3 regions of the Pantoea sp. Ep11b genome follow, and region 3 is predicted to be linked to each of the others. Evidence: predicted binding sites of a transcription regulator. Region 3 holds the regulator's gene; each other region holds the start of a gene.
What was found. Region 3 encodes PurR, which represses purine synthesis genes. Its sites were predicted from a motif close to CANGCAAACGTTTGCNTG; they were not measured.
Positions count from the first base shown of each region.

Region 1 (3,283 bases), 430 kb from region 3:
GCAACGCGAGCTTCTAAGATTCGGCATTAAATATAAGAAATTCATATATATAAAGAGGTCGGCACTGCCGGCCTTTTTTTATTTTTGTAAATTTTGAGATGTCTCACAAAGTTCCGTGTTTTTTACATTTTGTAATACATATTTTCCTTTAGAAACCAGATTACGAGTTTAGTAGCATTTTCGCGCTAGAATTACGGCGGGGGGGATGGAAAGATGCGTGCAGACACAGGAAGACACCAAACTTCGCTCAGGGTTCCGTAAAGATTTCCTGACGGCAGTGGCAGGTGTACAAATAACTCCAATGAGGGTAATGAATAATGATGAAGCGCAATATTCTTGCAGTGGTTATCCCTGCTCTGTTAGCCGCCGGCGCCGCCAATGCTGCCGAAATCTATAACAAAGACGGCAACAAACTGGACCTGTACGGTAAAGTCGACGCACGTCACACATTCTCGGACAACGCGGGCGATGACGGCGATAACTCTTATGTTCGCTTTGGCTTCAAAGGCGAAACCCAGATCAACGACCAGCTGACCGGTTACGGCCAGTGGGAATACAACCTTCAGGCGAACAACTCTGAAGGTTCTGACGCACAGGACGGCAACAAAACCCGTCTGGGCTTTGCCGGTCTGAAATTCGGCGATGCCGGCTCAATCGACTACGGCCGTAACTACGGTCTGGTTTACGATGCAATCGGCTGGACCGATATGCTGCCAGTGTTCGGTGGTGACTGGGGCAGCTCAGACAACTTCATGAACGGCCGCAGCACCGGTCTGCTGACCTACCGCAACACCAACTTCTTCGGCCTGGTTGATGGCTGGGACTTCGCAGTTCAGTATCAGGGTAAAAATGACCGTACTGATACTACTCGTGCTAACGGCGACGGCTGGGGCGTATCAACCAGCTACACCTCACCAATCGGTGTTGGTATCGTAGGTGCTTACAGCAGCAGCGACCGTACTGATTCACAGGCAGCAGGTGTTACTGATGTCAATGGTAACGTAATCGGACAGGGCAAACGTGCTGAGAACTGGGCAACCGCGCTGAAATATGATGCGAACAACGTTTACCTGGCAGCAATGTATGGTGAAGGCCGTAACTCTTCATACTTTACCGCTACCATTCCTGGTACCACACCTAACACTACTGCTTCAGCGAATGCCACCATTAACAAAACTCAGACTATTGAGTTAGTTGCTCAGTACCAGTTCGACTTCGGTCTGCGTCCATCCCTGGCTTACGTACAGCAGAAAGGCAAAGATATCGAAGGTATCGGCGATGCTGACCTGTACAAATACTTCGACGTTGGCGCGACTTACTACTTCAATAAAAACATGTCTACCTACGTTGATTACAAAATCAACCAGCTGGATGATAACAACCGCCTGAATCTGAACACAGACGACGTGGTGGGTGTGGGCCTGGTTTACCAGTTCTAATCCTGCTTCAGCATGTTGAAAAACGGGGCTCTGGCCCCGTTTTTTTATGGCTGCGATTGGAAATATCCGCGTTTTACACCACCTTCCCCCCGTGCTTCTTCACGCTGGTTTGACCCTCTCGTCATCTGCAGCGCAAAATGCAGGAATTTGTCTCGCAAACGGTTGGCATTTGCCCGGCCGGGCGCTAACCTGAGAGTCCTCTTGCTTAAGTTCACGCTAATGGACCTGACACATGTTTGAATCGATCTCTGCTGCACCCGCCGATCCTATTCTTGGGCTGGCCGATCTGTTTCGTGCCGACGACCGCCCTGAAAAAATCAATCTGGGTATCGGCGTTTATAAAGACGAAACCGGCAAGACCCCGGTGCTGACCAGTGTTAAAAAGGCTGAGCAATACCTGCTGGAAAACGAAACCACAAAAAACTATCTCAGCATTGATGGTCTGGCGGATTTCGCCCGCTGCACGCAGGCCCTGCTGTTCGGCAACCAGAGCCCCCTGATTACCGCCAGCCGCGCGCGCACCGCGCAGACGCCGGGCGGTACAGGCGCACTGCGTGTTGCAGCCGATTTTCTTGCTACGCAGACCACGGTGAAGCGGGTCTGGATCAGCAATCCGACCTGGCCGAATCATCACAACGTGTTTCACGCTGCCGGTCTTGAAGTCTGCGACTATCACTATTACGACGCAGAGACCCATTCGCTGGACTTTGAAGGGATGATCGCGTCGCTGCAGCAGGTTCAGCCGGGTGATGTGGTGCTGTTCCACGGCTGCTGCCATAACCCGACCGGGATTGACCCGACGGCGGAGCAGTGGCAACAGCTGGCGCAGCTTTCACAGGCCAGGGGCTGGCTGCCGTTATTCGACTTCGCCTACCAGGGCTTTGCCCGTGGTCTGGAGGAAGATGCTGAAGGCCTGCGCATCTTTGCCGCCTCACATCAGGAGCTGATTGTCGCCAGCTCTTATTCCAAGAACTTTGGTCTCTACAACGAGCGTGTGGGTGCCATCACGCTGGTGGCCGCGGAGGCGGGCGTAGCCGATACCGCGTTCAGCCAGGTGAAATATACGATCCGCTCCAACTACTCTAACCCACCAGCGCATGGTGCGGCGGTGGTCGCCACGATCCTGGGCAATGACACGCTGCGCACGATCTGGGAGCAGGAGCTGTCGGATATGCGTCAGCGCATCCAGCGCATGCGCCAGCTGTTTGTGAACACCCTGGCGGAAAAAGGTGCACAGCGCGACTTCAGCTTTATCATCAGACAGAACGGTATGTTCTCGTTCAGCGGCCTAACCAAAGATCAGGTGATCCGCCTGCGGGAAGAGTTCGGGGTTTATGCCGTCAACTCAGGCCGCGTGAACGTGGCGGGCATGACGCCAGACAATATGTCGGCGCTGTGTGAAGCGATTGTCGCTGTGCTGTAACGCAGACGACGTAACGAAAAAATGGGCCGGATGGCCCATTTTTTTATGGCAGGAAAACCGCTGACGCTTTACTGCAGGAAAGGGTTGCTGATGCGTTCATGTCCCAGCGTAGAGACTGGGCCGTGACCAGGCAGGAACGTCACGTCATCGCCCAGCGGCAGCAGTTTGCTGCGGATAGCCGCGATTAACTGCTGGTGATCGCCCTGCGGGAAGTCAGTGCGCCCGATGCCGCCATTGAAAATGACGTCACCGGAGATCAGCAAGCGCCCCAAACGATCAAAGAACACAACATGCCCGGGCGAGTGTCCCGGACAGTGCAGCACCTCCAGCGTGGTCAGCCCGACCTGCACGCTCTCGCCCTCTTCCAGCCAGCGATCGGGGGTAAAAGGCGCGCACTCTTCCAGTCCGAACATCCGGCTCT
Region 1 covers NZ_CP160631.1:1,714,023-1,717,305, reverse strand. Annotated here, with positions in the region: gene asnS (asparagine--tRNA ligase) at 1-17, shown strand, start outside; gene ompF (porin OmpF) at 318-1,439, shown strand; gene AB1748_RS08015 (amino acid aminotransferase) at 1,672-2,862, shown strand; gene AB1748_RS08010 (MBL fold metallo-hydrolase) at 2,931-3,283, opposite strand, start outside.
Region 1: the regulator PurR is predicted to act here: its motif matches at 1,591-1,608, upstream of AB1748_RS08015 (amino acid aminotransferase).

Region 2 (3,283 bases), 1.1 Mb from region 3:
CACAGAGGTAAAAGTGCGTTTCGGGTAAGGTGAGCCGCGCAGAGAGCTGACTGATATCCATCACGCCCTCCGCATCATAACGACCGGCATCGTCAGCCGTAGGATGGCGATACCAGACCCGGCTGGCGAAATCGCAGAGCGGTGCCCCCGTGTCACGAACTTCTTCGGCAAAGGCGTGCTGTTTACCGTTCTCCGCCGCGTGCAGCCAGCTGACCGGCGCAGGATGGTGGCTGGCCGCCAGCGCATGCAGCATCGCCAGCATCGGCGTCTGCCCGACGCCCGCAGAGATCAGCGCCACCGGGGTGACAGAGTCGATATCCAGGAAGAAGTCGCCGTGCGGCGCGGCCAGCTGCAGCACATCGCCCACCCGGCCGTGCTCATGCAGCCAGCCTGAGACCGTGCCCTGCGCCTCACGTTTCACCGCGATACGATAATCTTTGCCGTTGCTGAGGTGCGTCAGTGAATACTGACGAATCTGGTGATGGGCGAAACTGGCGGGTTGCAGATGAATCGTCAGATACTGACCTGGTTTAAAGGCGGCAACCGGGCCGTCACCGACCGGCGTGAAGGTAAAGCTCTTGATCGCCTCGCTCTGCGGCTCAATGGCGCTGATGCGAAAGGCGCGGGTGCCGCGCCAGCCGCCGGTCTGCTGTTCTGTTGCCTGATAGATCTCCTCTTCCCGCCGGATAAACAGATCCGCCAGCACGCCATAGGCGCGTCCCCATGCCGCCAGCACCTCATCGCCCGGATTCAGCATTTCCTGAATGGTCGCCAGCAGATTCTCGCCAACGATGGCGTACTGCTCAGGCTGAATATTCAGGCTGGTGTGTTTCTGGGCGATCTTCTCTACCGCAGGCAGCAGCACGGCCAGGTTCTCCAGGTTAGCACCGTAGGCGCAGATCGCATTGAACAGTGCTTCCCGCTGATCGCCGTTGCGCTGGTTGTTCATGTTAAAGACATTTTTGAGTTCCGGATGGCGCGACAGCATGCGGTCATAGAAGTGTGCGGTCAGCGCCGGGCCGCAGGCGGCGATGGCAGGCAGGGTCGATTTAACGGTGGCGATTGTCTGGGCATCAAGCATAAAAAGGACCTCAGGTTAAAAGATGTATTTTAAATGCATCTTATGGCTGAACGGTCCACGCTGTAAATATGTGGCTCCTTTTTCAGGCTGTCAGAGTGGCAACTTTTGTGTGCATGGCAAAAAACGGCGGTCGCGGGCGGGGGAGGAACACCGTGTGGCAGGCACGGCAAAAGGTGTAAAAAGGCGATGCCAGTGCCAGCCAAACGTTTGCGTAAAAAGAGGCGGTTCACCCTACCTTCACCTGTTAAAACGGTTTACACTGTGGGCCTTCGCCCCTGAAGAGGGGTAAATACCGTCAGAAAGTTAGCTGAGTCAGGAGATCCGGATGTTAAAGCGTGATATGAACATTGCCGATTACGATGCCGAGTTGTGGCAGGCAATGGAGCAGGAGACAGTGCGTCAGGAAGAGCACATTGAACTGATTGCTTCTGAAAACTACACCAGCCCGCGTGTTATGCAGGCGCAGGGTTCTCAGCTCACCAACAAATACGCTGAAGGTTATCCGGGCAAACGCTACTACGGCGGTTGTGAATACGTTGATATCGTTGAGCAACTGGCTATCGACCGCGCTAAAGCGCTGTTTGGTGCCGATTACGCTAACGTGCAGCCACACTCCGGTTCCCAGGCTAACTTTGCGGTTTACACGGCGCTGCTGCAGCCGGGCGATACTATTCTTGGCATGAACCTGGCGCACGGTGGACACCTGACTCACGGTTCACCGGTTAACCTGTCAGGCAAACTCTATAACGTCGTGGCTTACGGTATCGATGAAGCCGGTAAAATTGACTACGACGAACTGGCTGAACTGGCGAAAACCCACAAGCCAAAAATGATTGTCGGCGGCTTCTCAGCTTACTCCGGCGTCTGCGACTGGGCGAAAATGCGCGAGATCGCGGACAGCGTCGGCGCCTGGCTGTTTGTTGATATGGCACACGTTGCCGGTCTGGTGGCCGCTGAGGTCTACCCAAGCCCGATCCCGCATGCCCATATCGTGACCTCCACCACCCACAAAACCCTGGCGGGTCCGCGCGGCGGCATCATCCTGGCGAAAAACGGCGACGAAGAGTTCTACAAGAAACTGAACTCGGCGGTCTTCCCGGGCGGTCAGGGTGGTCCTCTGATGCACGTTATCGCCGGTAAAGCCGTGGCCTTCAAAGAGGCGATGGAGCCGGAATTCAAAACCTACCAGCAGCAGGTAGCAAAAAACGCCAAAGCGATGGTAGAGGTGCTGATTGCGCGCGGCTACGACATCGTTTCTGGCGGCACGCACAACCATCTGTTCCTGATCGATCTGGTGAGCAAGAACCTGACCGGTAAAGAGGCGGATGCGGCGCTGGGCCGTGCCAACATCACCGTCAACAAAAACAGCGTACCAAACGATCCGAAAAGCCCGTTTGTTACCTCCGGTATCCGTATCGGCACTCCGGCAGTAACCCGTCGTGGCTTCAAAGAAGCTGACGTGCGTGAACTGGCGGGCTGGATCGCCGACGTGCTGGACAACATCAATGATGAAGCGACCATTGAGCGCACCAAACAGAAAGTGCTGGATATCTGCGGCCGTCTGCCGGTTTATGCATAATCGCTAACCCGTTGTGAAACAGCATAAAAAGGATGGCATCTGCCATCCTTTTTTATTGCCTGTACCGCGGCGCTCTGCCAGAGTAGCGCCCACTTATGCTGCCATGCGGCACACCTGCTGGAGGGAATATGGCAATCGCGTCTGCCAGATGGCTCGGACTGGGCTACTTCACTTACTTCTTCTGTTACGGCATCTATCTGCCATTCTGGGGCGTCTGGCTGAAAGGCACCGGGCTGGATGCGGAAAAAATTGGCCTGCTGCTGGGCTGCGGTATGGTGGCGCGTTTTGTCGGCAGCCTGCTGATCGCCTCGCAGGTCCGTAATCCCGGCCGGCTGATCACCGCACTGCGCCTGCTGGCACTGATGACCTCTCTGTTTGCTGCTGGTTTCTGGGCAGGGGAGCAGTGGATGTGGCTGCTGACCGTGATGATCGGTTTTAACCTCTTCTTCTCGCCGCTGGTGCCGCTTAGCGATGCACTGGCCGCGACCTGGACGCAGCAGATTGGCCTGGCGTACGGGCCGGTCAGATTGTGGGGATCGCTGGCCTTTGTGGTCAGCTCAGCCTTAACCGGCGTGCTGGTCAGTGCTTACTCCTCTCAGGCGATTCTGCTGCTGCTCTCCGTC
Region 2 covers NZ_CP160631.1:3,292,866-3,296,148, reverse strand. Annotated here, with positions in the region: gene hmpA (NO-inducible flavohemoprotein) at 1-1,081, opposite strand, end outside; gene glyA (serine hydroxymethyltransferase) at 1,407-2,660, shown strand; gene AB1748_RS15390 (3-phenylpropionate MFS transporter) at 2,789-3,283, shown strand, end outside.
Region 2: the regulator PurR is predicted to act here: its motif matches at 1,278-1,295, upstream of glyA (serine hydroxymethyltransferase).

Region 3 (3,283 bases):
TGCCATCAGCTACACCGTGCGTCAGCTTGAGACCTGGCTGGCGGTCCCGCTGTTCGAACGTCAGCATCGGGAAGTGGTGCTGACCCCGGCAGGCGAACATTTTGTGCGGGAAGGGCGCAGCGTTATCAAAAAAATGCTCGCTACCCGCCGACAGTGTCAGCAGCTGGCGAATGGCTGGCGTGGTCAGCTGAGCATCGCCGTCGATCGCATCGCTAAACCGCAGCGTACCCGACAGCTGGTCAAAGATTTCTATCGCCACTTCCCGGATATGGAGCTGAGCATCAGTTATGAAGTGTTCAATGGCGTCTGGGATGCGCTGGCCGATGGGCGGGTGGAGATCGCGATTGGCGCCACTCAGGCGATTCCGGTAGGCGGGCGTTTTGCCTTTCGCGATATGGGCACCCTGAACTGGCGCTGCGTGGTCGCGCCCGATCATCCCCTGACGCAGGCGAGCCAGATAGATGATGACACGCTGCGCAGCTGGCCGTCGCTGGTGCTGGAAGATACCTCGCGGGCGCTGCCGCGCCGGATGACGTGGACGCTGGACAATCAGCGCAGGCTGGTGGTGCCGGAGTGGCAGACCGGGCTGGAGTGTGTGCAGGCGGGATTGTGTGTGGCGATGGTGCCCGGCCATCTGGCCAGACCGCTGCTCGACAGTGGCGATCTGGCCGAGCTGACGCTGCCGGTTCCGTTTCCGGACAGTCCGTGCTGCGTCAGCTGGGCAGAAGATCGTGCATCACCGGCGACAGGCTGGTTGCTCAGCTATCTGGGTGATGCGCAGACGCTTAATCAGGAGTGGTTAAGCGAGGATTAACGCCGGTAGTCGCGGAACGGGCCATCGGCGACGGAACGACGTTCGATCAGCGTCGGGTGAACCTCGATGGTCTGCGACACTTCACGCTTGCTGGTAATGCGGTCCAGCAGCATATCCAGCGCCTTTTCGCCCAGCTGGGCTTTCGGCTGATGGACGGTAGTCAGGGCTGGCGCGAAATAGCGCGCGTTGCGCACATTGTCATACCCGATCACCGAAATATCCTGAGGAACGCGTAATCCCATCTCGTCGGCGGCGCAAATCGCCCCCATTGCCATGATGTCACCGCCACAGAATACCGCCGTAGGGCGCTGCTTCTGCGACAGAATCTGCTGCATGGCCTGATAGCCAGACTCCGGCTCGAAGTCGCCCTGAACGATCCACTCGGCGCGCGGCTGGATATTTGCCTCTTCCAGCGCCTTCAGGAAACCGGCATGACGGCCACCCCCGGTATTGCGCTCCATCTGGCCGGGAATGGCGCCAATATCACGGTGCCCGCGCTCAATCAGATAGCGGCCGGCCAGATAACCGCCCTGGAAGGCGTTGTCCAGCACTGTGTCAGTGAAGTCGGCGCGGGATTCGCCCCAGTCCATCACCACCATCGGGATGTTGCGATTCTCTTCAAGCATCTGCAGCAGGTCGTCCGGGTATTCGGAGCACATCACCAGCAGGCCATCCACGCGCTTCTGCGCCATCATGCTGAGATAGGCGCGCTGCTTTTGCAGATCGTTGTGGGCATTCCCCAGGATCAGCGTATAGCCCTTATCGAAGCAGTGATTCTCGACGGCTTCGATAATTTCAGCGAAGTAGGGCGCTTCGCTGGAGGTGGCCAGCAGCCCCAGCGTGCGGGTGTGGTTCACTTTCAGGCTGCGTGCCACGGCGCTCGGTGAGTAGTGCAGTTCCTTGATCGCCTGCCAGACCGCTTCGCGCGTCTCTTCAGCGACAAAGCGGGTTTTATTAATGACGTGCGAAACGGTGGTCGTGGAGACGCCAGCGCGTTTTGCCACATCTTTTATTGTTGCCATGTAAATCAGACTCCGGTGCTTATCTAACTCTCTGATAAGCGTAGTGTTAAACGTTTGCGTCTGCTCAGGGTTTTTTTCGCAAAAATGCAGCGTTGCTGGCCGGTAATCTGACCGCGGGCGACGGAAATCACGCCTGAAAAAAGGTGCAAACGGAATCAGCGTTGCGCGCGTTGCGCAACAAAGGCGGGATTCTAACAAGGCTGGACGGATAACACGAGATTTTTACCGGGTCGTGTGGGAAAATGAAATAACCCTGTGAACTGTGTGACTAAGGAGCAAGCCGTGAGTACCGACCTCAAACTGGCATTAATGACCACCGTTGGCTGTCTGCTGATGATTGTGGCCTTTAGTTTTACCGCCATTCTGCACTGATAAAAAAAGCCGGGATTTTCCCGGCTTTTTTTCTGACTCTGCTGCTGTTCAGCGGATCGTTTTCGGCGTCATCACCCGGCGGGCGCCGATGTAGTGGCGCTGCCAGTAATCTTCCCCTAATGCGCTGATCTGGATATCTTTGCCGGTGCGGGGCGATTGAATAAACTTGCCGTCACCCAGGTAAACTCCGACATGATCGGCGGTGCCGCGGCCATTGATGCGGAAGAAGACCAGATCGCCTTTCTCCAGCGACTCACGCTTGATCGGCGCGGCGTCACGCAGGTGGTACATCTCATTGGCGGTACGCGGGATCTTAAACTTCACCAGATCCTTATAGGCGTACCAGACCAGACCGCTGCAGTCGAAACCGGTGTGCGGAGACGTTCCGCCCCACTGATAGGGTTTTCCCAGCTGACCCATCAGCTTGGTCATCGCCGTTTCACGCGCCTTCTGGTAACGCTGGCGGTGAGATTTGCTCATTTTAATGGTGCCGGTTTCGCGGGTATCCGCGTCGGCGGTTTTCAGCGCACGCTGATGACCATAGCGTTTCTTTTCGTGATTCTTGCTGATGCGGGCGGTTTTAAGCGAGGTCTTCTTAGCGGGTGTCTGTGTCGCGGTGAGTTCAGCTTTTTTCTGTTTTTTAGTTTTGAGTTTCTGAACAGGCGTGACACGCGGTTTTTTCGTGACCGTTTTGACCGGGCGGCGCTTACGACGCTCATCGTCGCGCGCACTCTTTTTCTCTGCTTTATGCGAACTGACGTTCACCGGCGTGTGAGGCGACGCGGCGGCGGTGTTGAAAAACAGTTGCGCAAAGGCCAGCATGAAAAGCGTAATGATTAAACGCATAGTCCGTAAGTAAGTTAAGTTGTCATGGCCACTACGCACCGTGACAAAGTTGAGATTAATCTGATCGAGGATCAGCGCCCAGGCCATTCTAGTCCAGTTCTTTTAAAAACAGTAAGGTCTTTTATTATTAATCTTTGTAACCGCTGAAATTGCGCTGAAAATGAACATTTTCAGCATCTTATATCAGCAAATTTATTACGAATTATTAATCTGTTACCCGCTGTTAATC
Region 3 covers NZ_CP160631.1:2,145,015-2,148,297, forward strand. Annotated here, with positions in the region: gene punR (DNA-binding transcriptional activator PunR) at 1-814, shown strand, start outside; gene purR (HTH-type transcriptional repressor PurR) at 811-1,836, opposite strand; gene AB1748_RS10205 (YnhF family membrane protein) at 2,119-2,208, shown strand; gene AB1748_RS10210 (C40 family peptidase) at 2,257-3,054, opposite strand.